Regions from separate parts of the Alteromonas sp. M12 genome, predicted to be linked through region 3. Evidence: predicted binding sites of a transcription regulator. Region 3 holds the regulator's gene; each other region holds the start of a gene.
The links. The regulator sigma-54, encoded in region 3, starts transcription at its own class of promoters, with help from an activator protein. The targets are predictions, from matches to a motif close to GTTGGCACGNNNNTNGNNT.
Positions count from the first base shown of each region.

Region 1: flgB (flagellar basal body rod protein FlgB) is a predicted target of sigma-54. The motif match lies at 7,715-7,733, and genes of this name have one in related genera.
Region 2: VUI23_RS05910 (PEP-CTERM sorting domain-containing protein) is a predicted target of sigma-54. The motif match lies at 3,912-3,930, and genes of this name have one in related genera.

Region 1 covers NZ_CP144164.1:3,193,868-3,204,239, reverse strand. Annotated here, with positions in the region: gene VUI23_RS13905 (ATP-binding protein) at 1-1,219, shown strand, start outside; gene VUI23_RS13900 (response regulator) at 1,314-1,763, shown strand; tRNA gene VUI23_RS13895 (tRNA-Arg) at 1,802-1,878, opposite strand; gene VUI23_RS13890 (flagellar assembly protein T N-terminal domain-containing protein) at 2,024-3,202, opposite strand; gene VUI23_RS13885 (LPP20 family lipoprotein) at 3,524-3,988, shown strand; gene flgN (flagellar export chaperone FlgN) at 4,014-4,439, opposite strand; gene flgM (flagellar biosynthesis anti-sigma factor FlgM) at 4,488-4,820, opposite strand; gene flgA (flagellar basal body P-ring formation chaperone FlgA) at 4,970-5,701, opposite strand; gene VUI23_RS13865 (chemotaxis protein CheV) at 5,871-6,797, shown strand; gene VUI23_RS13860 (protein-glutamate O-methyltransferase CheR) at 6,827-7,663, shown strand; gene flgB (flagellar basal body rod protein FlgB) at 7,770-8,174, shown strand; gene flgC (flagellar basal body rod protein FlgC) at 8,171-8,593, shown strand; gene VUI23_RS13845 (flagellar hook assembly protein FlgD) at 8,620-9,306, shown strand; gene flgE (flagellar hook protein FlgE) at 9,347-10,372, shown strand, end outside.
Region 2 covers NZ_CP144164.1:1,384,678-1,395,049, reverse strand. Annotated here, with positions in the region: gene flhF (flagellar biosynthesis protein FlhF) at 1-775, opposite strand, end outside; gene flhA (flagellar biosynthesis protein FlhA) at 830-2,926, opposite strand; gene VUI23_RS05910 (PEP-CTERM sorting domain-containing protein) at 3,223-3,816, opposite strand; gene pssA (CDP-diacylglycerol--serine O-phosphatidyltransferase) at 4,021-4,815, opposite strand; gene xdp1 (exosortase-dependent surface protein XDP1) at 5,273-6,073, shown strand; gene prsT (XrtA/PEP-CTERM system TPR-repeat protein PrsT) at 6,254-9,040, shown strand; gene clpB (ATP-dependent chaperone ClpB) at 9,152-10,372, opposite strand, start outside.
Region 3 covers NZ_CP144164.1:777,655-788,026, forward strand. Annotated here, with positions in the region: gene rapZ (RNase adapter RapZ) at 1-207, opposite strand, end outside; gene ptsN (PTS IIA-like nitrogen regulatory protein PtsN) at 204-650, opposite strand; gene hpf (ribosome hibernation promoting factor) at 669-956, opposite strand; gene VUI23_RS03275 (RNA polymerase factor sigma-54) at 984-2,462, opposite strand; gene lptB (LPS export ABC transporter ATP-binding protein) at 2,524-3,249, opposite strand; gene lptA (lipopolysaccharide transport periplasmic protein LptA) at 3,249-3,806, opposite strand; gene lptC (LPS export ABC transporter periplasmic protein LptC) at 3,793-4,353, opposite strand; gene kdsC (3-deoxy-manno-octulosonate-8-phosphatase KdsC) at 4,350-4,904, opposite strand; gene VUI23_RS03300 (KpsF/GutQ family sugar-phosphate isomerase) at 4,904-5,872, opposite strand; gene VUI23_RS03305 (calcium/sodium antiporter) at 5,889-6,845, opposite strand; gene VUI23_RS03310 (ATP-binding cassette domain-containing protein) at 7,299-8,096, shown strand; gene mlaE (lipid asymmetry maintenance ABC transporter permease subunit MlaE) at 8,096-8,872, shown strand; gene mlaD (outer membrane lipid asymmetry maintenance protein MlaD) at 8,883-9,350, shown strand; gene VUI23_RS03325 (ABC transporter substrate-binding protein) at 9,376-10,023, shown strand; gene VUI23_RS03330 (STAS domain-containing protein) at 10,024-10,347, shown strand.

The DNA of each region.
Region 1 (10,372 bases), 2.4 Mb from region 3:
TCCTACTGAGCGTATTGAAGCACTTTATGAGTGGGCGACGTCTAATAAATTAATCAACGATACCATTTATTACACTAACACATTGAGTAAAGACTACCCCGAATTTGCAGATATCAGCGATATTGCCAGCGGTGTTTTTATTCTGTCAGTTTCCTCAGTCAGTAATCTATTTATTATTTGGTTTAGAAAAGAAGTAGAACAAACCAAAGATTGGGGAGGAAAACCAGAAAAAATGATTGAATTTCTTGATGACGGTAGTCACCGTCTGATGCCACGCAGTTCATTTAGGTTGTGGCGCGAGAATGTGAAAAATCAAGCGCTGGCATGGGAACCCATAGAGTTGTCTTGTGCGCTAAAATTTAGAAATACTGTGGTTAATTATGTGCTGTCTAAATCGGAACGTTTAGAGCAAATAAACGAAACCTTGGAACAGAAAGTGGCGGCGCGGACAGAGCAGCTCAGAATAGAAATTGCAAACAAAGAGCGAGCTCAACTCGAACTTGTGGAAGCACTCTCGAAATCTGAAGAATCTAACCGAGAACTAGAGCGTTTCGCTTTTGTTGCTTCCCATGACTTACAAGAACCTTTGCGAAAGATTCAATCATTTGGTGGACGAATTGAATATTCGGAGTCAACATTAAGTGATAAAGGCAAAGTTTATCTCGAAAAAATGATGAGTTCAGCGCAAAGAATGCAAACGTTGATAAAAGGTATTCTGAGCTTTTCGCGCATTCATCGTGCCAATGATGGATTCATTAATTTGAGTTTTGATCAGTTAATTCAAGACGTTATTCTTGATTTGGAAATGTTAATCGCGGAAAAAGACGTGATTATCAATACCGCTCACATTGGCGAAGTTTATGGTGACCAAAATCAATTACGTCGTGTGGTACAAAACATAATTCAAAACTCCATCAAATTTACTTCACAAGGAACACAGCCAAAAATTGATATTGATGTCACCCATAAAGATGAAAAATTTGTGACTATTGCGTTCAAAGATAATGGGGTAGGTTTCGATGGTATTCATATGCAAAAGATATTCGGTTTGTTTGAACGGCTTCATGGTAAGTCAGAGTATGAAGGCACAGGCTTGGGATTAGCTATCTGTAAAAAGATATTGAGCCGTCATGGCGGTAAAATTTGGGCAGATTCAGAACTTGGAAAAGGCGCTACATTTTTCATAACCGTGCCTCTTATTGACCCTAAAATTAACTAGTGTACGTTATCGTTATTAACAATCAGAACCTTGTGATATATTCGCGATTAAAAATAATAACAAAGACCTTTGTAAGGGAAAACAGGTTCCAGTCATGAATAATATAAGTTCAGTAGCGACAAAACTTAGAGCGGTCAGTTACATTTTAGTGGCGGAAGATGATTTGGATGATCAAGAGCTGATCCGTGACGCGCTAACTGAAAATAATCTGACATTGGATAAAATTAAGTTTGCGCAAGATGGCGAAGAGCTAATATCGGTGCTTAATAGCGCTGAAGTGCTGCCAAACTTGATACTGCTAGATTTAAATATGCCGCGTAAATCGGGGAGAGAAGCGCTGGCAGAAATTAAGCAAGATCCAAGACTCAAACATATACCGGTTATAATTTTCACAACGTCTGATTCTGAAATTGATATCAAAGAGTGTTATTTTCTGGGCAGTAACGCCTATTTAACCAAACCAAACAACTACTTTGATCTGGTCGCATTAATGAAAGACCTAATTAACTTCTGGTTTTGCCAAGCGCAAATGGTTATCGATTGACGTTAACAAACTCCCCCTTTATAAACATTCTAATCAAATGGCGTCCCCTAGAGGATTCGAACCTCTGGCCTACCCCTTAGGAGGGGGTCGCTCTATCCAGCTGAGCTAAGGGGACATGTTCCAACATCAGAGCGGGCAAGACTATACTAAATTTGGCAGTATTAAGACAAGTCTGGGTTTACTGGTTTTTAATGAGAAATCGAATAGCAATTTCGATGTGCTTAAAAGGACATCAATAATCTAATCGCAAGCCCCCTAATTTATTGTTTGGAAACAAAATCATTGGCTTGAATATTGGCCAGTAAAGTACCGTCTTTTGATACCGCAACCGCAGTCCCTGGCGAAACACTCACAACTCGCACTGGGGTAGGGTGTAGATTAAACTGAGTAAAGGTTTGGCCCTGAGGGTTGTGTTTCTGTTGCAGCTGAAATAGGGTGAATTCATCACCGTTTTGAATGCCTTGGTTGCTACCAATATTGAGGGTTAGTTGATCACCTCTTACTTGTATTATGCGTCCGTACGTAGGCGAACAAGCTAACTTTTCGTCAACGTTAATCGCAATATCCTGCATGATTGAGGAAATTGCCACACCGTAAGCACTTTGCCACAAGAGGCCGCTATTTATGTCGACACTCTGATGAGTATCGAAGTCCCATGGCGCGTTTGAAGAATATAATTTCTGCCACATCAAGGTACCAGTGTAACCGTCATAAAGGGTAACTTGATAACTGAAATTTCTTATTGGTGTAGGGTTATTCCAAAATTGCCATTTAGACTGGTTAACATTGTTTAAACTTAGATCTTTAACGGTGGCAGTTAGCACATATTGAGAGCTTGATTGTTTGGCTAGTGCCATTGCATCGTTGATCATTGAAAGCGGTTGTTGCGCATAGTAGAAAGGTAATATGGTTTGAATACTCGATTGCTGTGCGAAGTCTTCGAAGTTTTGTTGAAGTACTTCTGGCAACCTAGTACCTATTTCAAATAGATTGCCGGTAGTGGCTTGCTCTCGGTTGTCTATTGGGTGCCAAGTGGTAACTATACTTTTAGGGTATTCTGATGATTGACATGTGTTTTTTTGAGGGAAAATATCTGCCCGCAAGGAAACTGTGAGGTAGCCATCTCTAAAAACTTCATCTATTAATTCAATACTATTGACTTCGCCACTGGCGCGAATCGTTAAGTCATCATTTTGCAATACGCCGTTTGCCATTTTTTGCACACTGTGTACCGAAGCTCCGGCAAATAACAATACTTGCTTAATTGCTTCTTGGGTCGCATTTTGCCGCGCTAACTCAATATTGCCGTTTCTTATTGCCGCTTGACCACTGGACTCGAACCAAGCTGCCAACGACTGCGCTGAAAAGAGCGCTGCGCAAAAGGCACAGAACAAAGTGATTAACTTAACAGAAAAAATTTGGCAGTTTACGGGCTTCATTTCAAAAAATATCCAATTAACGCTTAAATTCAAAACAGCTTTAACGTGTGCATTTGCATGCGTAGCCACTTTTTACGTATTTAGTTACTATAGATAGTAAATCAGGTAATGCATCTTTTGTACCTGTTTTCAGATGGCGGTTAATCAGTAACCAATTTTCTTCTATCACAGTTGGTCTACATACTTGGGTCTCAATTTTTTTGTGATAAGGAACAAATATTGCAGTGAAAAATCTTGAAGACAGTTTGAAATGGTTTTGAATTATCAATTGAAGCCTAATGCAGCTTAACAATGCGCTGTAAAGATACTACTGAGAAAAATATGAAACTAATTTATACCTTTGTGATTGCGGGATGTCTAGCCGGATTAATCGGTTGTCAAAACATCATAGACAAACAAGTAGAGTGGGAAACCATCGAACCTGATTCTTATCCTGTTATTCGCTCTATCGGCTATGCGCCAATAGATGCTCAACGGGGAAGTAACCGTTCAGCGAAAGTACTAATGGCAGTGAAAGCATCGAAACTGGATGCTTACCGTGAACTAACTGAGCAGGTTTATGGACAAAAAATTGACGGTGAACAGTCTTTGGCTAATCTTGTGCTCACTGATACTCAACTAATGGCCAGTGTTCAAGGTGTGATCCGCGGTGCACGAGTAGTAAAAAGCTACCCCATTGGCAATGACTCTTATGCCACAGAGTTGGAGTTGGATTTTAGCCTAGTGCATGATTTATATCTGAGTACTGCCAAGCCGAAACAAGTGAAGAAAGTTCGTTATTATTAAACTCTATTCCTTTGAGAACGAACTTTTAAACGGTCACACTCTTGCCTGAAGAACCACCTTTAGGTTTGCCGCTTTTATCGTAAGTCATGGTTTCTTTAGCTCGGGATTCTAACAGCAAAGTGCGAAGATGTTGCAAGCGCAACTGACCTTGTTCTACCGCTTTTTGATTGATCTCGGTTCTGAATTTACATTGGGACAAAGATTGATTAATTTGATCAAATAAGTCTGTTACAGCTTGCTCTGATGTTGCTTCAGGTTGTTTCTCAACTTCCTGCTCAACGCTTTTGTCAGTGCTGGCAATCGATTCTAACAATTCCGATTTTTCATTGATAACGGAAGTGAGTGATTCAGCGTCTCGCGTACTGATTAAATGCAGCTCAGACTCAAGCAATAAAATAAGTGAATCAAGTTGTTGTTTCTGTTTTTGGAGGAGGGCAATTAGGTTTTTCATTTAGCTTTGCTTTTATTTTGAGAAGCTAAACCAATCTGGCATCAAATTCTAATCTTCAATGCCAAATACTTGAGCTTCGAGTTTGCTAATTTTTTGCGCCAATACTTCAGGGTTAACGCGATATTCTCCATTCTGTATGGCTTTTTTCAATTTGTCGACCTTTTCCTGATTGACAGGTGTATCACTAGATTTCTTTTGAACCTGGCTAAGCTGCTGAGCAGATTGCGTGAGTGATACTGAATCTTGACGTGGCGCTTCTGCAGACTTAGATTGCTGAGCAGCAGATTGCGCAGTCGCTTGACTCTGAGATTGCTGTTGATTCAGCCTCTGATTCTCAAGTTGTGGCTTTTGATTTCCACTATTTATATTGTTAATTGCCATAATGACCTCGAATACCTAATTTGCCTCACTTATCTTATCGGCCGGAACTTAAAGACCTTTAGCTAAATGTAGAAAAAATTAAATATTATTTAGATAAGCTCAAATCTGCGCTAACCAGATGTAATAACCCATAGTTTACGCTAATTATATTAAATCTGCACCACTACTTGATGGGTATTCACCACCTGTGCATGCACCACTCTATTCGACTTGCTGTTTTTCACCGCAATCGTATCGCCAAGGTTACCATCCTGTTGGGCTATACCTTTGGTTTTAATGCTTACCCCACCAGTATCAGCGGTAATCAGAATACTGTCTCCTTTACATACAAAACAAAGTTGGCCGGGGACTACGGGTTGGCCAGGTCGACTTCTTTTTTTCATTCGAGCGCCTACCACAGTGCTGATATCGGCAAAGGTACTCGTTCTTATTAGGTTTTTATCAAGCATCACAACTTTAACATCATTCTCATTTAAAACAGTGCCAGGACTGACCGAGGTGGTGAGCACGACTACGGGTTGCACGCGAGTGGCTTTTACCATCATATATAAATACCAATTCGTTTGTTCACAACTGGTTCTCACCGTTATGTTACTTTGCGCTAGCGCTTCTTTACTAGCCGATATGGTAAATGGAGTAGGGCAATCAGGAATGACTATCCTTTCGTCTAATGGCATCGCTTTTACTAGCAAGTTATCATCACTTGCTGCAGCTATATGCCTCAGCTGCGTATTAACGTAATTTTCTACTGCTTGACTAAGTTGTTGGTGAGCAGGGTTAGTGTCGCTGGACGCCGCAGCGAAACCACTGTTGAGAGTTAAACAGGCGCTGAAGAAAACACTTAATAACTTACCAGTTGTACGAATTAACGATATTTTCATGTTCAGGTGCCGCCGTTTTGTCTATGCTTATTAAATCGTTAAGCAAACAAAGATAAACGTCAAAATTCAGTCACAAATACGATTTTTGGCGCTAAAATTAGTTAAACTTGGTTTTCTAATAGGGACAACGCAACAATTGTGCCTACTTTAAATTTAATTGGGGTGGTATATGTCGGGAGTTCTTGACTCAGTTAATCAACGCACACAACTTGTTGGTCAAAACCGACTTGAATTGCTGCTATTTAGATTGAATGGCAGACAGCGATTTGGCATCAATGTATTTAAAGTGCGTGAAGTATTGCAGTGCCCCCAGTTAACCTCAATACCTAAGCAAAATAAGTTAATTCGAGGTGTTGCTCATATTCGTGGCCAAACGATCTCAGTAATTGACTTGAGTATGGCAACCGGCGGCAGAAAAATAGAAGACGTTCGCAACGCATTTATTATAATTGCTGAGTACAACCGTTCAGTGCAGGGTTTTTTAGTCGGCTCAGTTGAACGTATCATCAATACCAATTGGGATGCAATTATGCCTCCTCCTCAAGGTACCGGGAAAGCAAGTTATTTGACTGCAGTGACGGAAGTTGATGATGAGTTGATTGAAATTCTTGATGTGGAAAAGATTCTAAATGAAATCTCACCATTAAAAACTGAAGTCAGTGAAGATTTAGCAGCGGATTTAAATATGTCAGAATCTCCTGCAAATGATAAAATTATCTTTATCGCTGATGATTCATCAGTGGCAAGAAGCCAAGTTAAAAAAGCACTTGCTGCGTTGGGATTAAACATTGAAGTGGCTAAAAATGGACTTGAAGCGCTTAATCGTTTAAAAGAAATTGCCGCAGAAACTGGCGACGTCACCGATAAAGTTGGTGTGTTGGTGTCTGACATAGAAATGCCGGAAATGGATGGCTATACACTTACTGCAGAGATCAAAAACACACCGGAGCTAAGCAAACTCAAAGTAGTATTGCATACTTCTTTAAGCGGTGTATTTAATCAAGCAATGGTACAAAAAGTTGGAGCAGACGACTTTATTGCTAAATTTCACCCAGATGAGCTAGCGTCAGCTGTGCAAAAATGGTTTAACAAATAAAGCTCTACTTTACCTACGGAAATTAATGTTTGAAATTAGATCAATTAGCGCCGCACGAATTCTTAGAGTTTACGCATTTTTTAGAGCGTCAGTGCGGTATTGTACTAAATGAGAAAAAAAGCTATTTAGTTTATAGTCGCCTAGGACCCTTGGTTCGCCAAGAAAACTTGGCAAGTATTTCTGAGTTACTGAAGATCGCGTATAGCGGCCATTCCCCCAAGATGCGGGAAAAAGTCGTTGATGCTATGACTACTAATGAAACCTTGTGGTTCCGTGACAAATACCCCTTCGAAATTCTATCTAATAGATTGTTATCTGAGCTTTCTAAAGCAAAGCGTAAAGTGAGAATTTGGAGCGCAGCTTGTTCGTCCGGGCAAGAACCATTTTCCATTGCAATGTGTATTCAAGAATATAAAAGAGCTAATTCTAGAGCCTTCCCGTTAGGCGTGGAGATTGTTGCTACCGATATCTCAACTGATATGCTTCAGCGGGCTAAAACCGGCAAGTTTGATAGTATTTCGATTAGCAGAGGTTTGTCGGAGGAACGTAAAGAGCGTTTTTTTAAAGCGGTCGATAACAACCACATGCAATTGGATAAAGAAATCGTCTCTATGGTGAATTTTAAACCTCAGAACTTACTAAATAGTTATTCTGGGCTAGGCCGATTTGACGTGGTTTTTTGTCGAAATGTGCTGATTTATTTTTCTGTAAACAATAAGCGGAAAATACTGCAACAAATTGCCGCTTGCCTGCAAAACGATGGGGCTTTATTTCTTGGCGCATCTGAATCTATCGCTGAATTGAATCAATTATTTACTTTGGTGCGCAATAATCCCGGTCTATTTTATATTAAAAAAGCTAACTAATACATACTGTTATGTAATATCCACGGTTCATCCGTATCCACCTCCCTATGTCTTGGCATAACCCTTGCTAAATTTCTCACAAGCGAGTTTTTAAGATGAGAACAACATGGCAATCAGTCTTGATAAATTAACCGGACTTCACGACCGAGCAATGCAGGTTAGAACCGAAACTATGGAAGTTATTTCTGGAAATTTGGCAAATGCTAATACACCAGGATACAAAGCCCGTGGTGTAGATTTTCAGAAAGCCATGCAATCAGCAAATCAAGATCGTCAGCAAAATATGACACGTACCCATGAAAAGCACTTTGAAGGTTCAATGCAATCTCAAGCAAGTATTGAATTTCGAATTCCATTACAACCTGATACTGGTGATGGTAATACGGTAGAGGTGCAAGCTGAACGTAATGCCTTTTTGGAAAATGGAATGCGCTATCAGGCAAGCATCCAATTTTTGACTGGCAAGATTAAAGGTATGAAAAAAGCACTAGCTGGAGGGCAAGGCGCATGAGTTTATTTAGAGTTATGGATATTGCAAGCACTGGCATGTCTGCAGAGAGTGTTCGATTGAATACAACGGCCAGTAACATTGCCAATGCAAATAGCGTCAGTAGTAGTTATGACGCCACATACAAGGCTCGCCATCCTGTTTTTGCTGCCGAAATGCAACGTGCAACAGAGTCACAATCTCAAGGCGCAGGTGTACAAGTATTAGGTATTGTTGAAAGCCAAAAGCCACTGCAAATCGAATACAGCCCAGGTCACCCAATGGCAGACAGTAATGGCTATATCTACAAGCCAAATGTGAATGTGGTTGAGGAAATGGCAGACATGATGTCAGCGTCAAAATCTTATGAAACCAATGTTCAGTTGGCAGACACTACAAAACGTATATTCAGACGTGTGTTGCAACTTGGTCAGGGTCAATAAATCACTGATTTAGTGAGGAAAGTAACGTGGAAATATCAAAATCGACAGGATTAGATTCTAACCTGTATGTACAAGAAGAAACCGTGCCTATTGATGATGGCAGTAATGAAAGGTTAAGTCAGGAAGACTTTTTCTCTTTGCTAACTGAGCAATTAGCTAATCAAGATCCTACCAAACCTGTAGATAACGATCAGATGGTATCACAAATGACCAGCTTCAGTATTTCTGAAGGTATTGATTCACTGAATACTAAATTTTCTGAATTTGCTTCTAGCATGACCTCAAACCAAGCATTACAGGCTTCCAGCCTTATTGGTCAAGATGTCTTATTACAAGGTAACGTTGGATATTTAAGCGATACTAGTAACGGCGTAACCGGGGTGGTTATTTCCGATCAAACCACTCAAGATTTACAAATTACCATTGAGTCTGAAGCCGGCGAATTAATTAAAACCATTGATGCTGGTACACAGTCGGCAGGTAATATTGAATTTAGTTGGGATGGTAAAGATGCTAACGGCAATCCTTTGCCAGCCGGCAATTATGCAGTTTATGCACAAGGTACACAAAACGGCGAGTCAACAACCTTACCCACAGCGGTCAATAGGCATGTGGATAGCGTTAGTTTTGCGAGTAACAATCAAGGTGTCATTTTAAATTTGGATGGCGAAACAAGTGTCAATTTGAGTGATGTCATTCAAATCGGTGGTTAATTAAAAAATGTTAGCCCTTTAGTTTAGGAGAGAATAAACGATGTCTTTTAACATAGCATTAAGCGGTGTTTCAGCTGCTCAAAAAGATCTAGATGTCACTGCAAATAACATTGCAAATGTAAATACTGTCGGTTTTAAAGAATCTCGTGCCGAATTCGGTGACGTTTATGCTTCGTCGCTATTGGCAGCCGGTAATACAAAAGTTGGCGACGGTGTCTTAACCCAAGATGTTGCTCAGCAATTTTCTCAAGGTAGTCTTCAGTTTACCAATACAGCACTGGATTTGGCGATTACTGGAAATGGTTTTTTTGCCACGACTCCTGAAATAACCTCTCGTGATTTTTCATTTACTCGAGCAGGGCAGTTTAAGCTTGATCAAGATAACTTTGTGGTTAATTCCAACGGTGATAACTTAATGGGCTTCCCGGTCAACGCTGATGGTACCTCTTCATCTGTGGCTTTGAGCACAACTATTCCGGTGAGAATTCCAGACTCTTCAGGCTCACCACAACAAACCACCGAAGTTGCACCTCGCTTTAATTTGCCAGCAGGTGATGATGCTAAAGATATAACACTTTTTGATCCTAACGATCCACTTACCTATAACGCAGCTACATCTATTACCGTTTATGATTCGTTGGGTGATAGTCATGTGATGACCTATTACTTTATGAAAGATTCTGCAGCAACCAATGAATGGGTAGTAGTTAATTATGTTGATGACACTGCTATTGATATCGCAGGTGACACTGAAAACGTTGCTGGTACAGATCCTAATAACATTGCAGGTTCAGTATCCTTAGGAGCTGATGCGGTCTCTGGGTTTAGAATGCAGTTTAGTAGCGGCGGTGATTTTATTGGTATTCAAAATGGTGATGGTACCCCTGTTGCCACTGGCGATGTGACGACTGTTCAGTTAGGTAACCCGCCGTTGATAAACGGTTCTGATGCAACTCAGACGATTACAACCAACTTCGCACTTGAAGTTGGTAGTGCAACGGCAGATGAGCCGACTCAGTTTGCCTCTTCGTTCGAAGTTACGTCATTAGAACAAGATGGTCTAGCC
Region 2 (10,372 bases), 610 kb from region 3:
CCGCCAATTTGGCTATGGTTGTGGTTTTTCCTGTCCCTGTGGGACCAACTAATGCAACAACACCTTTGTCGGCCAGAATAGCATTGCCAGTGGTTTGGATACGATTAGACAATAGTTTAAGTAAAAATAACCAAGCCTGCCTTTCATCTGCGTTTTCGGGAGTATAAGAGACTATGTCATCGGCAATGTGACTACTAATGCCCATTTCAATCAGTCTTGAGGTTAAATACCCGTGCATAGGATGCGCACTTTGACGTTGTTGTTTTAGCAAACCAGAAACTTGAAATTGAAGTACATTGCGCAGCGAATTTAACTCATTTTTTATTTCACTAATGGCAGAATTCGAAACGTCTTCAGCCTGTGCCGTTTTTACCTCATGACTATTAGCTTCATTTTGTGACGTTGGCACGGCTGCGGCGGCTTGTTTTTCGAGTAACTCACGTAGGCTATCTGGCCCCGAGTCGCCAATAATTTCACTCAGACTCGGCACTTTTTGTTGTGCTGCTCGCAGGCTTTGTGGTTGATTAAAGTTTGCTGTAGTAGCTTGTCGTCCAGGATGCGCAGTTGCAGTTGGCTGTTTATTAATACCAGAATGCTTAATTCGTTGATTAGGTTCCGTAACAGCTTCAGGTTTTGCTTGATCGTACGCAGCAACAATTTCGATTCCTTCCGAAGTCTTCTTGTTGGACATAATGACCGCATCACCGCCAAGTTCTTTTTTTACTTGGTTAAGCGCATCGCGCATGTCTTTTCCGATAAAACGTCTAATTTTCACATTGCCCCCCAAAGAAGCATCTGGTCTAGTTTATATAAATTAGTCTGCGCCATTTTATTGACCCACAGCACTTACAATTCGAATTTGTTTGTCACTTGGAATTTCTTGATAAGATAAAACGTGCAAGCCCATCACTGAATGTTTGAAGAATTTTGATAACACAGGTCTGAGCATGCCTGATGTTAATAATACGGCTGGCTCACCTTCTAATTCTCTTTGTTGCGAAGCTTCAGACAACGAGTTTTGTAATTTTTCAGCTAAGCCAGGTTCAATACCGGCGCCGTCTTCTCCACCAGCTTGTAAAGATTGATGGAGCATTTGTTCCAAGTCAGGTGCTAGGGTAATAACCGGCAACTCTTGTTCGTTGTTATTAATCTCCTGCACGATTAAACGTTTTAACGATATTCTAACGGCAGATACCAACACATCAGGATCTTGAGTTTTAGGACCATATTCACATAACGTTTGCACAATACTGCGCATATCTCGAATAGGAACGCCTTCATATAGCAAGGTTTGCAATACTTTTACCACTGTACTTAACGGCAAGACTTCCGGTACCAAACCTTCAACCAACTTAGGACTGTTTTTAGCTAACATATCGAGGAGTTGTTGAACCTCTTCATGTCCAAGTAGCTGATACGCATTATTAGTTAGTAACTGGCTAAGGTGTGTAGCAACCACTGTTGCCGCATCTACTACTGTGTACCCTAAAGTTTGTGCGTGTTCACGTTGTTGAGGGCGGATCCAAACGGCTTCTAAACCAAAGGCTGGGTCTCGTGTTGCCTTGCCCTCTAGTTTTCCGAAAACCTGCCCTGGATTAATCGCTAATTCATCGTCATGACTAATCTCGGCATCCCCAACCGTAACTCCTAGCATAGAAATGGTATAGCTATTGGGGTTTAGATCTAAGTTGTCACGGATATGCACAGGTGGAATTAAAAATCCCAACTCTTGAGACAATTTTTTACGAACGCCTTTAATCCGGGTGAGAAGCTCACCACCTTGAGTTTTATCAACTAAAGGAATTAAGCGATAACCCACTTCTAAACCTATGGTGTCGACATGCTGCACATCATCCCAACCAAGCTCTTTAATCTCTTGCGGCTGGCTTTGTTCCGGCGTATTTTCCAATACTTGCGGTTCAGCAGCCTGCTTCTTGGCGTTCCAGAAATTGTAGTAAGCAACTGCCGCTACAAATGCACTAAAACCAAGAAATGCTATGTGTGGCATACCTGGCACTATACCCATCACGAATAAAATCGCGGAGGTAACATAAAGCGCTTTTTGGTTACCTAGTTGGCGTCTCATTTCCTGACCCATTTCTTGAGAGTCATTTTCGCGGGTAACAATAATCGCCGTAGCCACGGAAAGTAATAACGAAGGTATTTGCGCAACTAAACCATCACCAATGGTTAAAATAGTATATATTTCAATGGCTTCGCCAAAGGCTAAGTCATGTTGAATAATACCAATGAATAAACCACCAACAATGTTGATAAGCATAATGAACAAACCAGCAACGGCGTCACCTTTAACAAATTTAGAAGCACCGTCCATTGAGCCGTAAAAATCGGCTTCACTGGTAATTTCCGAACGTCTTTTTCTGGCTTCATCTTGATCAATATAACCGGCGTTCAAATCGGCATCTATCGCCATCTGTTTACCGGGCATCGCGTCCAAGGTAAAACGAGCACTTACTTCTGAAATACGTCCTGCACCAGCAGTTACCACTTTAAAATTGATAATCAGTAGGATAGCAAACACCACTATACCCACAGCGTAATTACCACCAATAACCACTTCACCAAATGCCTGTATTACTTTACCAGCAGAATCTCCACCTTCATGCCCTTCCAACAAGACAATTCGCGTGGAAGCAACATTTAAGGCAAGGCGTAATACAGTGGCAACTAACAGTACTAAAGGAAAAATACCAAAATCAACAGGCTTATTGGTAAACACAGATACCAAAATTACCATCAGAGATAAGGCGATATTGAAACTAAAAAGTATATCTAGGAGAAATGCCGGCATCGGCAGAATAACCATGCCCATTATGGCTAGCACTACGATTGGAGCGCCGACCCCATTCATAAAGCTTTTTACCTGATTTTTGTCTACCCGATTGAGGTAACCTGCAAGTTCCATAAACAAATTTTTGACGGTTATTAATATAATATGTGGAATTGCAACAAGCGCGCCAAAACTAAAATGACTGTAAATTGACGTTCTTTGCTAGAAAATGAGTTTACGAAATTAAAGCCACTCTACTCCGCTCTATCACGCATAGTGAATAAGCCTGAGGACAAATTAAACTGCTCCGCAATAAAATAATGGAAATCAACAAAAAAGCAGAAATAGGACAAATCGGTATACAGGTGAATATATTAACAGACATAAAAAAACCTGGCTGAAGCCAGGTTTTTTAAAACGAGAGAATAAATTTACTTAGCAGCCACTTTTCTGCGTACTAGTAAACCTAAACCAGCAAGCATAAGTACTAACGCTGAAGGCTCTGGAACGTATGTTACGGCGCCAAGTGTTGTATAGCCTAGCGCATCTAAGAATACTTCTTCAACATCCCCATTTATGTCATAAACAATCTCATCAATTGTAACTAAACCTTCATAATTACCGATATCTAACGTCAAAACGTAATCTGGCATGTCGCCAAACAAGTTAAAAACTTCAATCATGAAGTCTAGACCAGCAGTGGGATCAAAAGGATTGATTCCAGCAACAATGGGCTGATCAAACTGAACAGATTCGCTGTCATCCATTGTTAAAGACAAAGAGCCTAGCGTTAAGTTAACTTCTGCTGTACTTAAAAAACCGGCCCCATCCGCGTCTTCAGTATTGTACGTAACAGTACCAATCATCTGCGGACCTAAATCAATGCCATATGGATTAAAATCAGAGTACAAAACATCTGCATAGATATCTTGTTGAATAATTGCGCCAGCATTTGCTGAAAGAGACATTCCCAGTGTAGTGGCAATAAGACCTGTTGCGAGCAAAACTTTTTTCAAATACTTCATACTAGTGAACCTTATTATTGTTTTAAACGATTTCGTTCATTTTTATTGTTATATTTCGGTCACAAACTAAACAGTGCGACCTCAGCAATTAAGTAAAGCAATTACTGAACCAACTTATTTTTATTATATGAATCAGTAATTTATTATTACGTAACAAAATAAGCCTATTGAGATCGTTAAATTTTTTGACACTTAGTTGCTCGATTATTTATCGTCTTCAGTCGATTTTTTGGGTGTATCGTCGAAATCACAATCAGACTCTTCACGATCCCCAACTACATCTTCAAGGCGCACTTTATCAACACTTCGAAACGTATTTATAGGTCCTGCTAACGCATAGAGGGCAAACACTATAAACAATACTAAAGAAGGCGCCGTGGCAACAATGATGAAAATTAACATCACAATTAAAAGTCCAACAAAAGGTACCTTGCCGTGCCAGTCAACTTCTTTAAACGAGTTATATTTGAAGTTACTTACCATTAATAATCCAGCTAAGCCCGTTAACACAGCGACTACTAGACCGAAATCTTTGCCATCGACGTCGTATTCAACGCCAACCCAGACCATTCCGGCAACTAATGCAGCCGCAGCGGGACTTGCTAAGCCTTGGAAAAAACGTTTATCCGCCACACCTAGTTGGGTGTTAAACCTTGCCAGTCTTAATGCAGCACCCGCCACATAAATAAAGGCAGCCAACCAGCCAACTTTACCTAAATCGGTTAAGCCCCAATTGTAAGCAACAAGAGCCGGCGCCATTCCGAAAGACACCATATCGGCCATAGAATCGTATTCAGCACCAAATTCGCTTTGGGTATTTGTCATGCGCGCAACTCGACCATCTAGGCCATCAAATATCATGGCCACAAAAATCGCCACTGCCGCGGCTTCAAATCGACCGTTCATCGATGCGACTACAGCATAAAAACCCGAAAACAGACCAGCCGTTGTCAGCAAGTTCGGTAACAAATAAATACCTTTACGTTTAGAATCCGACATTATTCCCCCTTCAAAATGAGCGCACAAGATAGCATAATCCTGAATTAGCTCAAAATCATACACACCCTTGCACGGACTAATTTTAACGCTTCTTTGCGCAAATATACTGTTTCTTTTTGAAAAATGTTTCCTATTTGAGCATTTCCTTTATAAGTAAACGCTTATATCTCAAAATACCTATGCTACGAAAGTCATACATAACTCCCTTTAATCTCGCGGTATACTGTCTTTAAGAAAGATTAGAACGATAAAATCTTACCATGTCGCCATCTGGAAACAGGTAAATTTTTTACTGTCCATTATTTTTACAGGGAGACAAATTGACCTGGGAAAATATTACCGAAAAAGCACTTAAGCTGTTGTTTACAATACACTTGCAATAGTTGGTTTGTTTTTTGCTTAACTCATTCCAGTGAAGGTCTCGGCCTTTAGTTTGGAAGATGTAGGAATATTAGTTATGGTTAATAAAGTTTTAGCAGGATTTTTCGCATTAGCGGTCACAGGTTTTGCTTCAGCAAGCACAACCACGTATGAAACTCAGAATTGGAATTTCAGTTCTGGTGGAAGTTGGGGTTCTAATTCACTCAGCTTTACATCTGGCACCATTGGTATGACGGTAAGTGCTTGGTCATCAAGCGGCAACGACGACTGTCTCTCTGGTCCAGAATGTAATTCTAGCAATGTCTCTTATGACAGAGACCCGTACATTGAGAGCGCCCAGTTAAAACGTTACAGTTCAGGTCTAGGTGCAGTGAATAACGATGAAGGTGACTCTTCTCCGCATCACGCGATAGATAACAAAGGTAGTAACGACGGATGGCGTGACTATGACATGGTGTTATTTGAATTTGATACTGCTGTAGAGTTAACCAGCGTTCAAGCTGGTTGGTATAGTAATGATTCAGATGTCAGTATCGTTGGTTACACTGGTACGAAAGATCTCGGTACTACTCCATTTTCTTCGGATACCAAGTGGAGTGATTTGTTATCTGAAGGTTGGGGATATCAAACCGACAAGTTCAACATTGGCAAAAACACGGCAACCATTGCCCCAGGTTTTGAATCAAAATATTGGTTAGTGGGTGTGTATAACTCTGTTTTTTCTGGCAATGCGGAAGACAGTTACTATGATGCGATTAAACTGAAAAACATCACAACCCGCAAAGGTGAAGGTCAAACACAAGTTCCTGAACCAGCAACATTTGCGTTATTTTTAGCGGGTATGGCAGCAATATTCAGACGTAAAATGTCAGTTTAGAAAAATATATAATGACAAAAAGACGGTTCGCCGTCTTTTTTTATGTCTAAAATCTGACATTATCAATTCAGCAGTGCGCAGTAATTTATCCGCCAACAGTGTAAAGTATGTGCGCTTTGCGGTATCTTGTAATGCAAAATGATAGCAATTCATAGTTACATAATTATAGAGAGATCATACGTGGTGAAACTGGCCAGAAAAATGTCCTTAGCTGCTTTTCTTTTAGTAAGTAGCCAGGTTATCGCACAAACCAGCAGTGAATTTTACGAAAAAGCTCTGGCTTCATTTGAAGATAAAGATTTTGAAACTGCTTATATCCATTTGAAAAACAGCTTACAACAAAACGAAGATAGCCTACCCGCTAAAATACTCATGGGCAAAGTACTGTTAATCAGTGGTTATATGTATGAATCAGAGGAAGTACTCGAAGAAGCATTAGCCATGGGAGCAGATCCCAGTTTAATAGTAGATACCCTCGGTAAGGTTTGGCTTTATACCAAGCAAAACGAAAAAATCATTGATAGTCAATTCAATAACCTCACTCCTAAGAGCCGAAACGATTGGCAAATTATTGTCGCCACCGCCCACTTAAACCTTAAAAATATCGACGCTGCACGCAAAGGTTATGAATTAGCATTAAAGAATGATCCAGCCAATATACGCACACTCAATGCGCTTGCGTCACTTGAAATACGAGATGAGCAGTTTGACAAAGCTCTGTCTTACATAGAATTATCACTTGCGCTAGAACCCACCAACGCTCAAACATTGCGTATCAAAGGAGATTTGTATCTTTTCCAAAAAGATATGCTAGAAGCCATAACTTACTATAAACAGAGTTACGCACTTGACGTTGATGATCCCATTATAAAACGTTCGTTAGTAAGTGCTTATCTGCAAAACCAAGATATAGATTCAGCCAAGCAGTTATTGGACGAAATTTTGCAGCAGACTCCCGGCGATCCGACTGGAATGTTATTGAAAGCTTGGTTATTAGCGAAAAATCAATTAAGTGACGATGCTGCAAAAGAATTAGAAAAATTAAGCTCTCAACTAGCAGGACTTAGTGAAGAAAGTTTGCAAGATGATCCATCTTTGTTTTACGTCAGTGCTTTATCCGCTTTTGCCTTACAGAACTATTTGCAAGCCAAAACATTTTTCATTCAATATCTTAATTTCGTGCCAGATAACATCGAAGCTATCGCACTGCTGGCGCAAACTCATTTAAAACTGAATGATCCTAAACTTGCTTTAGAAGTTATGCAGCGTCATGAAAGTAAACTCATGGAGAAGCTAGATAATGCTCTGTTACTTGCCGAATTATATTTAGCTAACGATAAAGCATTTAAAGCGGTGGAAATATCTGGGAAATTAAAACGCCAGTATCCAGAAAATCCAAATGTTGAATTATTGGAAATTAAAACCCTAAAGTCGAGAGGCAAACTCGAAGATGCTTTAACCAGATTAGACCAATCCGAATATGCGCAAACAAATCTTCGTTTTGTTATTCTGCGCAGTGAATTATTAATGGATATGGGTAGGCTAAACGAAGCGGATGAAATTGCCGATAAACTGCTACAAGCGGTTCCTGAAAATATCGACTTTTTGAATTTAAAAGCTGGCATTCAAATTCGCCTAGGTAACCCAGCAGTAGCTGAACAATATTTAGACCAAGCACTTGCCATTAACCCTGAACATTTCTCTGCACAATTTAACAAAGCCAACCTATTAAGCTCCCGTGGTGAACATCAGACAGCACTGCAGATTGTCGAAAAGCTCAACACTATTCAACCCGACAATGTGCGGATTTTAACCCTGTTAGCTCGCTGCCAATTTAATGCAAACATGAGCGATGAGGCAGAGAAGAATTTAGAGCGGGTATTACAGAAAGACATTAATAATTTAACCGCTCTAGAATTGCTGGCCACTATTTATACTCAACAAGGTGAGCTTGAAAAAGCAATTAGGCAATTAAACGTCGCAATTAAAACCGAACCTGATATGGCCGTTTATCAAATGCGTCGAGTGGAATTATACATTGCGTTGAAGCAAATTGACCGAGCGGTGCGAGAAATTAAAAAGATTCATTATATGGTTAAAGATGATGCCGTAGGTTTGGTTGAGTTAAGTAAACTTCAGTTTAAAGCGGGGCTTTTTGATGATGCGAAACAGAGCATCGCTGATGCTTCCGCAATTCATCCCGATAGTTTGTTTCTTGCCACTGAGTACATTCGCCTACATTTAGCCAGCAACGACTTGAATAAAGCTAATGATATGGTTAGTAAATGGTTACAGACCCATCCTAATGATTCAAGATTGTTGATCTTGGCTGGAGATGTGAATGTGGCTAGCGACAACTTGGATGCGGCATTTGAACACTATTTACTTGCCCTAGAGGTCAATAATTTAAACCGCACTGCAATGTTTAAATTATACCAGTTAGCTTCCAGAGGCATTAACAGTGACAAGTTTGAGCATTTTACTACTGAGTTTTTACAACAAAATCCCGAAGCACATTTCCATCGTAGTATGTTTGCGGACTTTTTGCTTAATCAGAATCGTTTTGAAGAAGCTTCGAAGCATTATGAGAAATTAGTAAAAATTCAAGATTTACCGAACAAAGCTTATATGTTCAATAACTTAGCTAACATTTATGTTAATAAAGATTTGACTAAAGCGAACCAATATATCGAAGAAGCACTAGCCCTTGGAGCAGAAAATGCGGCAATTTATGATACCCAAGGATGGATCAAAACATTACAAGGCAAACATGAAGAAGGACTAACGATATTGCGTAAATCTTTTGCAATGAATTCTAATTCGCCTTCTAATCAATATCACTTAGCCTTCACTTTGCAAAAGCTAGGAAGAACGGGTGAAGCTAAAGCTTCTTTGCAAAGAGCCCTATCTTCTGATCAGGATTTCATCGAAAAGAAGCAAGCTAAAGCGTTGTTAGAAAAACTCTAAAATCATCGTTTGAAGTAAATAAAAAACGCCGACTACAAATAGTAATCGGCGTTTTAATAAACGGCCTTACAATGGGTATAGCAACAACAATGCTGTACCCAAATTCTCGGTTTAACTAATCTTCAATGAATCACCATCCATATCGATTCGAATAGTACTTTCAGCCTGAATCTCTCCTGCTAGCAACCGTTGTGCTAGCGGATTTTCAATCTCCATCTGAATTGCTCGTTTAAGCGGTCTTGCTCCGTATACAGGATCAAAACCAGCCTCAGCGATTTTTTCCAGAGCTGCTGGCGACAAATCAAGTTCAAAGCCTTTTTCAAGTAGACGCTGACGTAAAGACTGTAACTGTATCTTAGCGATAGCTTTGATTTGTTCCAAACCAAGTGGATGAAACACCACTACATCATCAATACGGTTTATGAATTCAGGTCTAAATTGTTGCTCAACGATCTGCATTACCATATTTTTCATTTCGGAATACTGACTCTCTTGATGTTTGTCTTGAATTACATCAGAACCAATATTCGAGGTCATGATTATGACCGTATTTTTAAAATCAACAGTTCGACCTTGACCATCGGTTAGACGACCATCATCCAGTACTTGCAATAAAATGTTGAACACATCTGGATGCGCTTTTTCAACTTCATCCAACAATATGACTGAGTAAGGTTTTCTTCTTACCGCTTCGGTCAAGTATCCACCTTCTTCATAACCGACATACCCTGGAGGCGCACCCACTAAACGGGAAACCGAGTGTTTTTCCATAAATTCTGACATATCGATACGCACCATTGCTTGCTCAGTATCAAACATAAAGTTAGCAAGGGCTTTACATAGCTCTGTTTTACCTACACCGGTAGGGCCTAAGAACAAAAATGAACCTATAGGTCGACTGGGATCAGACAATCCGGCGCGAGAACGTCGTATAGCGTTACTCACTGCGTTCACCGCTTCTGTTTGACCAATCACTCGACTTTGCAAGGCTTCTTCCATGCGCAACAGCTTGTCTTTTTCCCCTTCAAGCATTTTGTTGACGGGAATGCCTGTCCAGCGCGATAACACATCCGCGATTTCGTTTTCAGTCACTTTATTTTTTAACAACTGAGTTTCTGTTTGCTCCGCTTCTGATGCTTGTTCTAATTTCAGTTCAAGTTCAGGAATGCGGCCGTATTGTAATTCTGACATGCGATTAAGATCAGAAGCCCGACGCGCTATTTCCATATCTAATTTAGCTTGCTCAAGTTCAGATTTAATATGCTGTGTACCTTGCATCGCACTTTTTTCAGCATTCCAAATGGCTTCAAACTCAGAAAATTTGTTTTCTAA
Region 3 (10,372 bases):
TTCGACTAATTCACCAGGTACCTTGGGAAGGTTTCTAACATCGATACTCACGGCCACTTGGTCATATTCATCCATAACCGTATGGGTTAGAGTCGGTAATAGGTTAACTGGAATATTGTCGACGCAATAGTAACCTAAGTCTTCTAAAGACCTTAGTGCAATAGATTTTCCTGAACCAGAGCGGCCACTAATAATTATCAGTTTCATGCAACGATTGCCTCGTATAACTGAGCATTATCTTCTGCACGACGAATACGTTTCAGAATTTCCTTATCACTTAATTTTGTCGCGATGGTTGCTAAGGTTTGCAGGTGTCCGGCGGCTTTATCTTCAGGTACTAAAATTGCGAAAAATATGTCCACAGGACAATTATCCACAGCGTCAAAGTTGATAGAAGGATCACTGGTGATTAGCACTGCGACCACATCCTTTAAACCCGACAGTCTACCGTGTGGCAATGCAATACCATTCCCGATTCCTGTGCTGCCCATCTTTTCGCGGCTAACCAGACTATTTAAAATCGTTGTCTGATCAATGTCATCGATTTTTTCTGCCGCTATTAGGCTGATAGTTTCAAGAATTCGTTTTTTACTTGTCCCCTGGACTGCACAACTTGTGCAGTCAGGGGAAAGGATGTCTTTAATTTCCATTAATTAATCTAATATATGTTAATGACGCTTAATTTTTTCCTTGTGCTTGATTACCTGTCGATCAAGCTTATCTATCAATCCGTCAATTGCTGCGTACATATCGTTGTGCTCTGAGGTTGCAAATACTTCGCCTCCGCTAAGATGAACTGTCGCTTCAGCTTTTTGATTAAGCTTCTCGACATTAAGAATGACATGGACATTGTTGATATGATCAAAATGCCTTTCTAGCTTTGTAAATTTATTGTCTACATAATCTCGCAAAGAATCTGTAATTTCTACATGATGGCCAGTAAGGTTAATTTGCATATTAGCGTATTCCTTCTGTTGTTGAGCCTACAGCAGGCTCTTGCGTTGGTTAGACGGTGGGATCGATAAAGACTCCCGGTATTTTGCTATTGTCCTACGGGCGACCTGAATACCTTGGTCTGCCAGTAGATCAGCAATCTTACTGTCGCTAAGAGGCTTGGTAGGAAGCTCTGCTGCGACGAGTTTTTTAATTAATGCGCGAATTGCCGTTGAGGAACACTCTCCTCCAGAATCAGTTGCTACATGGCTGGAGAAAAAGTATTTAAGTTCATAAATTCCTCTAGGCGTATGCATATATTTCTGTGTGGTAACACGGGAAATAGTTGATTCATGCATATCTACCATTTCTGCGACATCATTTAACACCATTGGTTTCATCATTTCAGGTCCATGCTCAAAAAAACCAACCTGCTGCTGAACAATGCAGTTTGCGACTTTGAGTAAAGTGTCATTACGACTCTCTAGACTTTTTATAAACCACTTGGCTTCTTGCATATGCGACCGAATAAATTGACTATCACTGGTGTTTTTAGCGTTCCGGCTCATTGCCGCATATTGCTGATTTACATTCAGCTTAGGCAAACTATCGGGATTTAGCTCAACTTGCCAACGACCATTTTTCTTCATCACTGAAACATCTGGAATGACGTATTCAGATTCACCGATTAACAATGAACTACCAGGGCGTGGATTGAGTGTTTGCAATAACCGCATAGCTTCTCGTAATTCGTCTTCTTTTAGACGAGTTTTACGCATTAAAGTTCGGTAATCTTTACTGCCTAATAAGTCAGCATATTCGCTGATTAATAACTTAGCTTCATTTAACCAAGGGGTGTCAGGTGCAAATTGATTCATTTGTACCATTAAACATTCTTGCGGATTTCTTGAGCCTGAACCAATAGGGTCGAACATTTGAATACGTTTTAAAACGCATTCCACCTCATCAAGTTCAACCTCTTCATGGTCGAGACTAGCAAGAACATCTTCGGTGCTGATAGTGAGGTAACCAGACTCATCAATAGAGTCGATAATTGCGATTGCTATGGCAGTATCAACTTCAGAAAAAGGCGTTAAGCGCATCTGCCACAATAGGTGATCTTGAATATTTTCGGTTGTTTCACCTTGGAAAATTTGGTCGTCATCGCCGCCACTACCACCGCTTATTGAGGCGGGGGCTGAGGAGGCACTGATATATTCGTCCCATGTGCTATCTATGGGTAATTCGTCTGGGATATCTGCTTTTTCTAATGCCTCGTTTGTATCCATGGAATCAGAACTTGCGGATACCGTCTCCTCTGAGAACTTGTCATTACTGTCTGCTAAAGCGGAATCCCCAGTAGGGATATCTGAACCGTCTTCTACTTCTAAAAGTGGATTCGATTCTAACGCTTCCTGTATTTCCTGTTGTAAATCCAGCGTTGATAATTGCAATAGACGTATAGCCTGTTGCAATTGAGGCGTCATTGTTAGTTGCTGGCTGAATTTTAATTGTAACGAGGGTTTCATTTAGTTTTTTTATTCTTACTTGTTTAGCCACAAAGCTTTGGTTAAAAACAACATACCTCTACTATAGCTTGAATTGCTCGCCAAGGTATACATCTCTGACTTGTTGATTATTTAAAACTTCTTCTGCGGTTCCAGAAGCTATCAATTCACCATGACTCACAATATACGCTTTTTCACACACGTCTAGCGTTTCACGCACATTATGATCAGTTATTAATACACCAATACCTCTATCGCGTAGGTGTTGAATTATTTTTTTTATATCGTTTACTGAAATCGGGTCAACACCAGCAAAGGGTTCATCCAATAGAATAAACTCAGGGGCGGCCGCTAATGCACGAGCGATCTCGACTCTTCTGCGCTCCCCGCCTGATAAACTCATGCCAAGGCTGTTACGAATATGGTTAATATTGAATTCATCCAATAATGCATCCGCTTGCTCTTCTCGCTGATCAGAACTTAATTCTTTTCGGGTTTGCAAAATTGCCATGATATTTTGGTAAACGGTTAACTTACGAAATATAGATGATTCTTGAGGAAGATAACCAATTCCTTTTCGTGCACGGATGTGCATGGGTTGTAAGGTTAACTCGGTCTGATCAATATAAATCTCGCCTTTATCGAGTGGCACTAACCCAACAATCATATAGAAGGTGGTCGTTTTACCTGCACCATTGGGACCTAACAGGCCAACAATCTGTCCAGTAGAAACTTCAATGCTTACATCTCGCACCACTTGCCGAGATTTATAAGACTTCGCTAAATTGGTCGCTTTTAACGTTGCCATTAAGGTTTTTCATCCTGCAACTTGTCTTGCTCTTCTTCAGTTTTTTTAGTGTCGTCAGTTTGCCGATTGCGAATGCTTTCGGGTTGGAAAATGGCAGTGACCCCGCCTTCTGCGTTGCCGTCACTTTCTGCTATCAATTGCTCTAATTCCATATTAAATTGAATCGATTCACCTTTAACAAGGCTACTATCCTGATTTAATTCGGCTGCACCATTGAGTGTCAGAGTACGATTCGATACTTCATATTTAATTTCATTGGCCGCGGCACTAATATTACTGCCATCATCGAGGGTTTGGCTGTATTTTGCTGGTTTACCTCGGGCAATAAAAACTTCTTTACCTTCCCCTAAACCCGCAATAACCTCGACTTCGTCAGCCAAAATTTCAAGGCTACCTTGGGTGATTTTGACGTCTTTTCTAAATATCGACGTTTTGGTTTTGCCATCAAAAAAATTCGACTTTGAGTCAACTTTGATTGGCAAGCTAAAATCGTTCTCACCGGCAATAATAGCGGCGCTGAACATTAAGCTAATAAATAAAGCGCTAACGCGGCGCATATTGAGTTTGCACATGATTTTTAAGTTCATATTCCTGTGTAGTTAAATTTGCTACAAAACCGTTACTTTTAACAGTGAAATCTTTCCCGTTTATCTCAACCGGTTCGTCAGACATCATTGTTTTATCGACTAAATTAATTTCTAAAAACTGGGTTCTGATTGTTTGCACAAATCCCGATTCATCGAGGCTTCTAATCTCTACATCAGTTTCTAATTGAATTCGATTATCCTCATACAGCGTGCCTTCCTCAGCTTCTACATGCCAAGGCGTTTGCTCATCGGAAACATAGATGGTGTATTTAGGTTGGCTGAATAAAGTGAAGCCTAGGATTTGATAATGTTCCATTTTAAGCGCGAATACCTGATGATTCACTTCGCCGTTTTCATTGTAAAGAGTGCTGCGCATATTCCTCGCCTGATAATTAGGCTGCCAGGAATCTTCATTACTAGAATCTGTCTGTTCTGGATCTGAACCCATCCACCCTGGCACATATACCATCAAGACTAGCACAAACAAGATGCCAATGCTTAGGGTGATACGATTCATACACTACTACCGTAAATACGATTTAATTTGTTGTTGGCAAACAAAATTAGATCACAGATTTCTCTCACTGCGCCAGCACCACCAGTTGTTTTAGTGACATATTCTGCCACTGATTTCACATATGGGTGGCCATTAGGAACACTGATAGACACACTGCTTTGTTCAAACATACCTACATCAGGCATATCATCACCCATTGAAGCGATATTCTCTTTTTTTAGGTTTAATCCCGTTTTGAGTTTATGTACTGCGGTCTTTTTGTCTTCGACACCTTGAATGATCAGAGACACGCCTAGGGCTGACATTCTATTTTCCACAATGGCGGACTGGCGACCAGTGACTATTGCCACATCAATGCCAATTTCCAACATTGACTTTACGCCATAGCCATCAAGTGTATGAAACGCTTTAAGTTCTTCACCATTGTTTCCCATAAAAATGCTGCCATCAGAGAAGATGCCATCTACGTCACACACCAGTAATTTAATTTTACTAAGCTTATTAATGAAATGGTTATTAACTGGACCATAAAGGGTTTCAATAATTGACACTAAACAACTCCGGCTTTTAGTAACATATGCATATTTAATGCGCCAACTGGCTTATTTTCATGATCTACTGCAAACATTGAATTGATACTGTATTTCTCCATCAAATTAAGTCCTTCAACTGCTAACATTTCCGGTCGACCCGTTTTGCTGTTAGCTGTCATTACCTCAGAAACTGGGGTTGAGTGTATATCAATCCTATCATCAAGGATGCGGCGCAAGTCACCATCTGTAAAAATCCCAACCAACTTGCCAGTCTCGTCTATTATTCCTGTCATTCCTAGCCCTTTTCGAGAAATTTCGAACAAAGCATTGCGCACGGTTTGATCTAATTTCACTAAGGGTAACTCATCACCTGTATGCATGATATCTGCAATTGTTAATAACAGCCTACGACCTAAGCTTCCACCTGGATGAGATAGCGCAAAATCGGCGGAGGTAAACCCACTGGCGTTTAATAATGCTACAGCTAATGCATCACCCATTGCCAAAGTTGCAGTCGTACTGGCGGTTGGTGCTAACCCTAACGAACAGGCTTCTTGTTCTACCTTAATACACAGTACTTCATCAGAGTGTTTACCTAACGAGCTGGTAGTACTGTTTGTCATTGAAATGATGGGGACTTCCATTCGTTTAACCACGGGGATTAAATTCAGTAACTCCGCCGTTTCACCAGAGTTAGAAATAGCCAACAATACATCCTGGTTGGTTATCATCCCTAAATCACCATGGTTAGCTTCCCCAGGATGCATGAAAAAGGCGGGGGTGCCAGTGCTGGCTAGCGTGGCGGCAATTTTATGGCCGATATGACCTGATTTTCCCATGCCACAAACAACCACTTTTCCTTTACAGTTTTGAATGATTTGACAACTTCTTTCAAAACTTTCATCAATATATTCTTGCAACTGTAGAATCGCTTTAGACTCTATTTCTAATACCTTAAGTGCCGATGCGATATAATCTGAAGACATAGTTAATTCGCTTTATTTAAATAAACAAGAATGCGCAATAGGCTAGATAACAAACGACGAAGGCTACACCTTCCCAACGGTTTATTTGCCTTGTGCCTCGGATATTAAAACTAAATAAAATAAGTAAGACGGTCACGAATAACATGGCGTACATATCTCGATTGGCGACATTTTCGTCTATTATTCCTGGGGATATAAGTCCTGGCATAGCCAATACGGCAAGAATATTGAAAATGTTTGAACCAATGATATTGCCTAATACGAGATCGTCTTCGCCTTTCAATACTCCGGCTATACAGGCTGCCAATTCCGGTAAACTAGTACCGAGCGCTATAATGGTTAAACCAATAAGTAATTCACTCATTCCCAAGTATCTTGCGATATGAACAGCAGAGTCAACCATGAAGTGCGCGCTCAAGGGGAGGAAGATAAGCCCTAAAACAACCCAAAAAATAGCTTTTGATGGCGGTACATCGCGGGGAATTTCATCGGCGGTTTCTGTGTGCAATGGATCATTTTTTTCAGCACTTAGAGATATCCAGGTTAACCCCCCAATCGTAAACACAAATAAAGCGATTAACACTAAACCTTCAATAAAGCTTAAATGACCATCTGCTAAAAAGTAAACGGCCAACAAAGTCACAGATAACAGAACAGGAAGTTCGCGCTTAATCGTACTACTTGAAACCATCAATGGCTTTAATATCGCGGTTATACCCAGTACCAAGGCAATATTAGTAATATTAGAGCCTATGGCATTTCCGACCGCGGTATCAGGGTTATTATTTAAAGATGCTGTCGCTGAGACAACTATTTCAGGCGCCGATGAGCCCATGGCAACTATTGTTAACCCAATAACCATGGGCGAAACGCCAATGTTGGTGGCGAGTGCTGAGGCTCCATAAACAAATTTGTCGGCGCTCCAGCTAAGAACAGCTAGACCGGCTATAAAAATAAGGATTTCTAATATCACTTGACTATTTCTTTAAAAAACAATGATATGATTATCGCAAAATACATATGTAATTCCTAATGACTTTACAATAATAATTTATCGTCTCAGATAAGCCATAATTTTACTTATCTAAACGGACCTTTACTTTGTATTTACAATCTTTGATCAAGATATTGTGACCTATCAATTTATATCAAGGCTGAATAGGTGTTATCTAAAATATTATAGCCACAACAACAGATACAATTCGTTTTGCGTTACGCTTTGTTACAAATCGAAGCAGTTAGTCAATAACGCCCCATAATCTATACTGTTATCATTCATTTAAATAGCGTGATTAATTTTGGTCATTTTGAGTGGAATAATTGTTTATTAACCTTGAAAAACGATAAAATGGCCTCAAATCGTCGCATCGGTTGAAACATTTTAGGTGTTTGTCGTGTCTACTCATCCAGGCCACTCGGAGTTTCGGTGAAAAATTTAATAGAAATAGATAGTTTGACCTTTAAACGTGGTAACCGTGTAATTTACGACAATATTTCGTTACACATACCAGAAGGGAAAACCACGGCAATAATGGGTCCTAGTGGGATCGGTAAAACAACGCTTTTAAAACTGATTGGTGGGCAGTTGCGCCCCAACAGTGGTGATATTCAATTTCGTGGTGAATCCATTCCAGGAATGAGCCGTAAACGATTATTTCATGTTCGCCGTCAGATGAGTATGTTGTTCCAAAGTGGTGCTTTATTTACAGATATCAGTGTTTTCGACAACATTGCATATCCTTTGCGTGAACACAGTAACTTGTCTGAGGATTTAATTAAAACCATTGTTTTATTAAAACTTCAAGCGGTAGGGCTGCGCGGTGCAGTCAATTTAATGCCCAGTGAATTATCTGGCGGAATGGCGCGTCGAGCAGCGCTTGCTCGGGCTATTGCATTAGATCCTGAGTTGATTTTGTACGATGAACCCTTTGCCGGACAAGATCCGATATCTATGGGTGTACTGGTTAAACTGATTAAAGAATTAAATAACGCGTTGAATTTGACCAGTGTGGTGGTAACCCACGATGTAAAAGAAGTGATGAGTATCGCCGATCATGTTTACATTCTGGCTGAAAAGAAAATTATTGGCTCAGGGACTCCTGAGGAAATTAAGCAAAGCGACTCAGCGTTAGTGCAACAATTTTTACGTGGTGAAGCAGATGGACCTGTGCCATTCCACTACCCAGCGAAATCGCTGGAGCAAGAATTTTTAGGAGTGAGTTAGTGGATTGGTTAGCAAAACTTGGACAATCAACACTTGATCGATTTGCAGCCATTGGGCGAGCGACCGGTATGCTTATGGGAGCAGTGTTAGCTGCCCCTCAAATTAAAAATATCTCATTGACGATAAAACAAGTTTACGTGGTTGGTGTGCAGTCACTTTCCATTATTATCGTTTCTGGTTTGTTTATTGGCATGGTTATGGCGCTGCAAGGCTATACTATTTTAGTTGATTATGGTGCTGAAGGTAGCTTAGGTCCTATGGTTGCCTTGTCTATTTTACGAGAGCTAGGACCTGTTGTTACAGCATTGCTGTTTGCTGGCCGCGCTGGTTCGGCGTTAACCGCTGAAATCGGTTTGATGAAAGCCACAGAACAACTGAGTAGTTTAGAAATGATGGCCGTTGATCCGCTACGTCGAGTAGTCGCTCCTAGGCTCTGGGCTGGTTTAATATCAATGCCGATGTTGACTATGATTTTTAGTGCGGTAGGTATTTTAGGTGGACACTTAGTTGGTGTTGAATGGCTTGGTGTTGACGTGGGAAGTTACTGGTCAATCATGCAGTCTACCGTTGAATGGAACGAAGACGTGATGAATGGTGTCATTAAAAGTGTTTTCTTTGCGTTTGTGATCACCTGGATCGCTATCTTCAAAGGATACGACTCAGTGCCTACTTCGGAAGGAATAAGTGCAGCGACAACACAAACCGTGGTGTATTCATCATTGGCTGTACTTGGATTAGATTTCGTTTTAACCGCAATTATGTTTGGAATAGAGTGAGGAATTGAGCATGACATCAAGGAAAGTTGAAGTATTAGTTGGATTGTTTGTTGCAATGGCGATTGCAGCCTCACTAATGTTAGCACTAAACGTAGCCAGTCGAGGTTCTGTGGGGCAGGGAGATACTTATACCCTGTATGCCAAGTTTGACAACATTGGTGGTTTAAAAGAGCGTTCTTCGGTAAAAGTGGGCGGCGTTGTGATTGGTCGAGTCGAGAAAATTAAATTGGATCCAAAAGACTTTACACCCGTAGTTACCTTGAGTATTTCTACTACCTATAACCAATTTCCAGAAACCAGTTCAGCATCGATTTTAACTTCTGGTTTATTGGGCGAGCAGTATGTGGGATTTCAACCGGGTTTCACTATCGATGATATCGAAAATCTAGCTGATGGTGACTATATTGCCGACACCAAATCAGCGCTCGTTTTAGAAGATCTAATAGGTCAATTTTTATTTAGTAAAGGCAGTGACTAAGCTGCCAATCTCGTTGGGAAAAATTATGAGAAACAGGTTTTTAATAAAGATAGCGTCAATCGCATTGTTGACGATTGGTTTAAATGCTCACGGGCAAACCATTGATGAGACTAACCCATACAGCATGGTAAAAGATGTTGCGTCTCAGACTTTTGACCGCATCAAACGTGAAAAGCAAAAAATTTCTGAAGATCCGGAAGTATTGCGGGTGATCATGAAAGAAGAATTGTTACCCCATGTTGACTATAAGTTTTCTGCGTTCAAGGTATTAGGTAAATACGTTACTAAAGCTGAAAAGGCGCAACTACAAGAATTCGTTGCTGTTTTTAGAGAATACCTGGTCACCACTTATGCAGTGGCTATGGGCTATTACGACGACCAAACTGTAGAGTTCGAGCCTGAGTCTGATTTTGAAGATGAGCGCAGCGTGACAGTTCGAGCCATAGTAAAAGACGGAAAACGTCCAGACATTAAGATTGCGTTTAAAGTTAGAAAAGACAGAAAAACCAACGAATGGAAAGCTTACGATATGGTTGCTGAGGGAATCAGTATGTTGTCTTCGAAACAAAGTGAATTCGAAAGCATTTTACGTCAACAAGGCATCGACAAAGTCATTGAGTTAATGCGTGAGAAAATAGAACAACCTATTTCGCTTGAAAAGAAAGAGGCTTAAGTGGCTGAGCAATCAAACGCGATTGAAGTTACAACAAGTAATAGCGGCGCCTTTTATTTAAAAGGTGATTTAAATCGCGATACGGTAATGAAGTGTTGGCCGCAACAACAAAGTGACATTCAAACCTGTAAGACAAACGCATCAATACTACAGGTCGATTTTGCCGGAGTGAATCAGGTTGATACAGCTGGATTGGCCTGGGTTATGCGGTTATCGAAAAACTGTAAATCGGAAAATGTGCCTCTAGAATTGCTTAACTTGCCTGAAGGATTAATAAAACTTGCCAATTTAAGCAACGTTAGCACTATTTTGTCGATACAATAGCCGAAATTTATCAATCGAAAGAGTA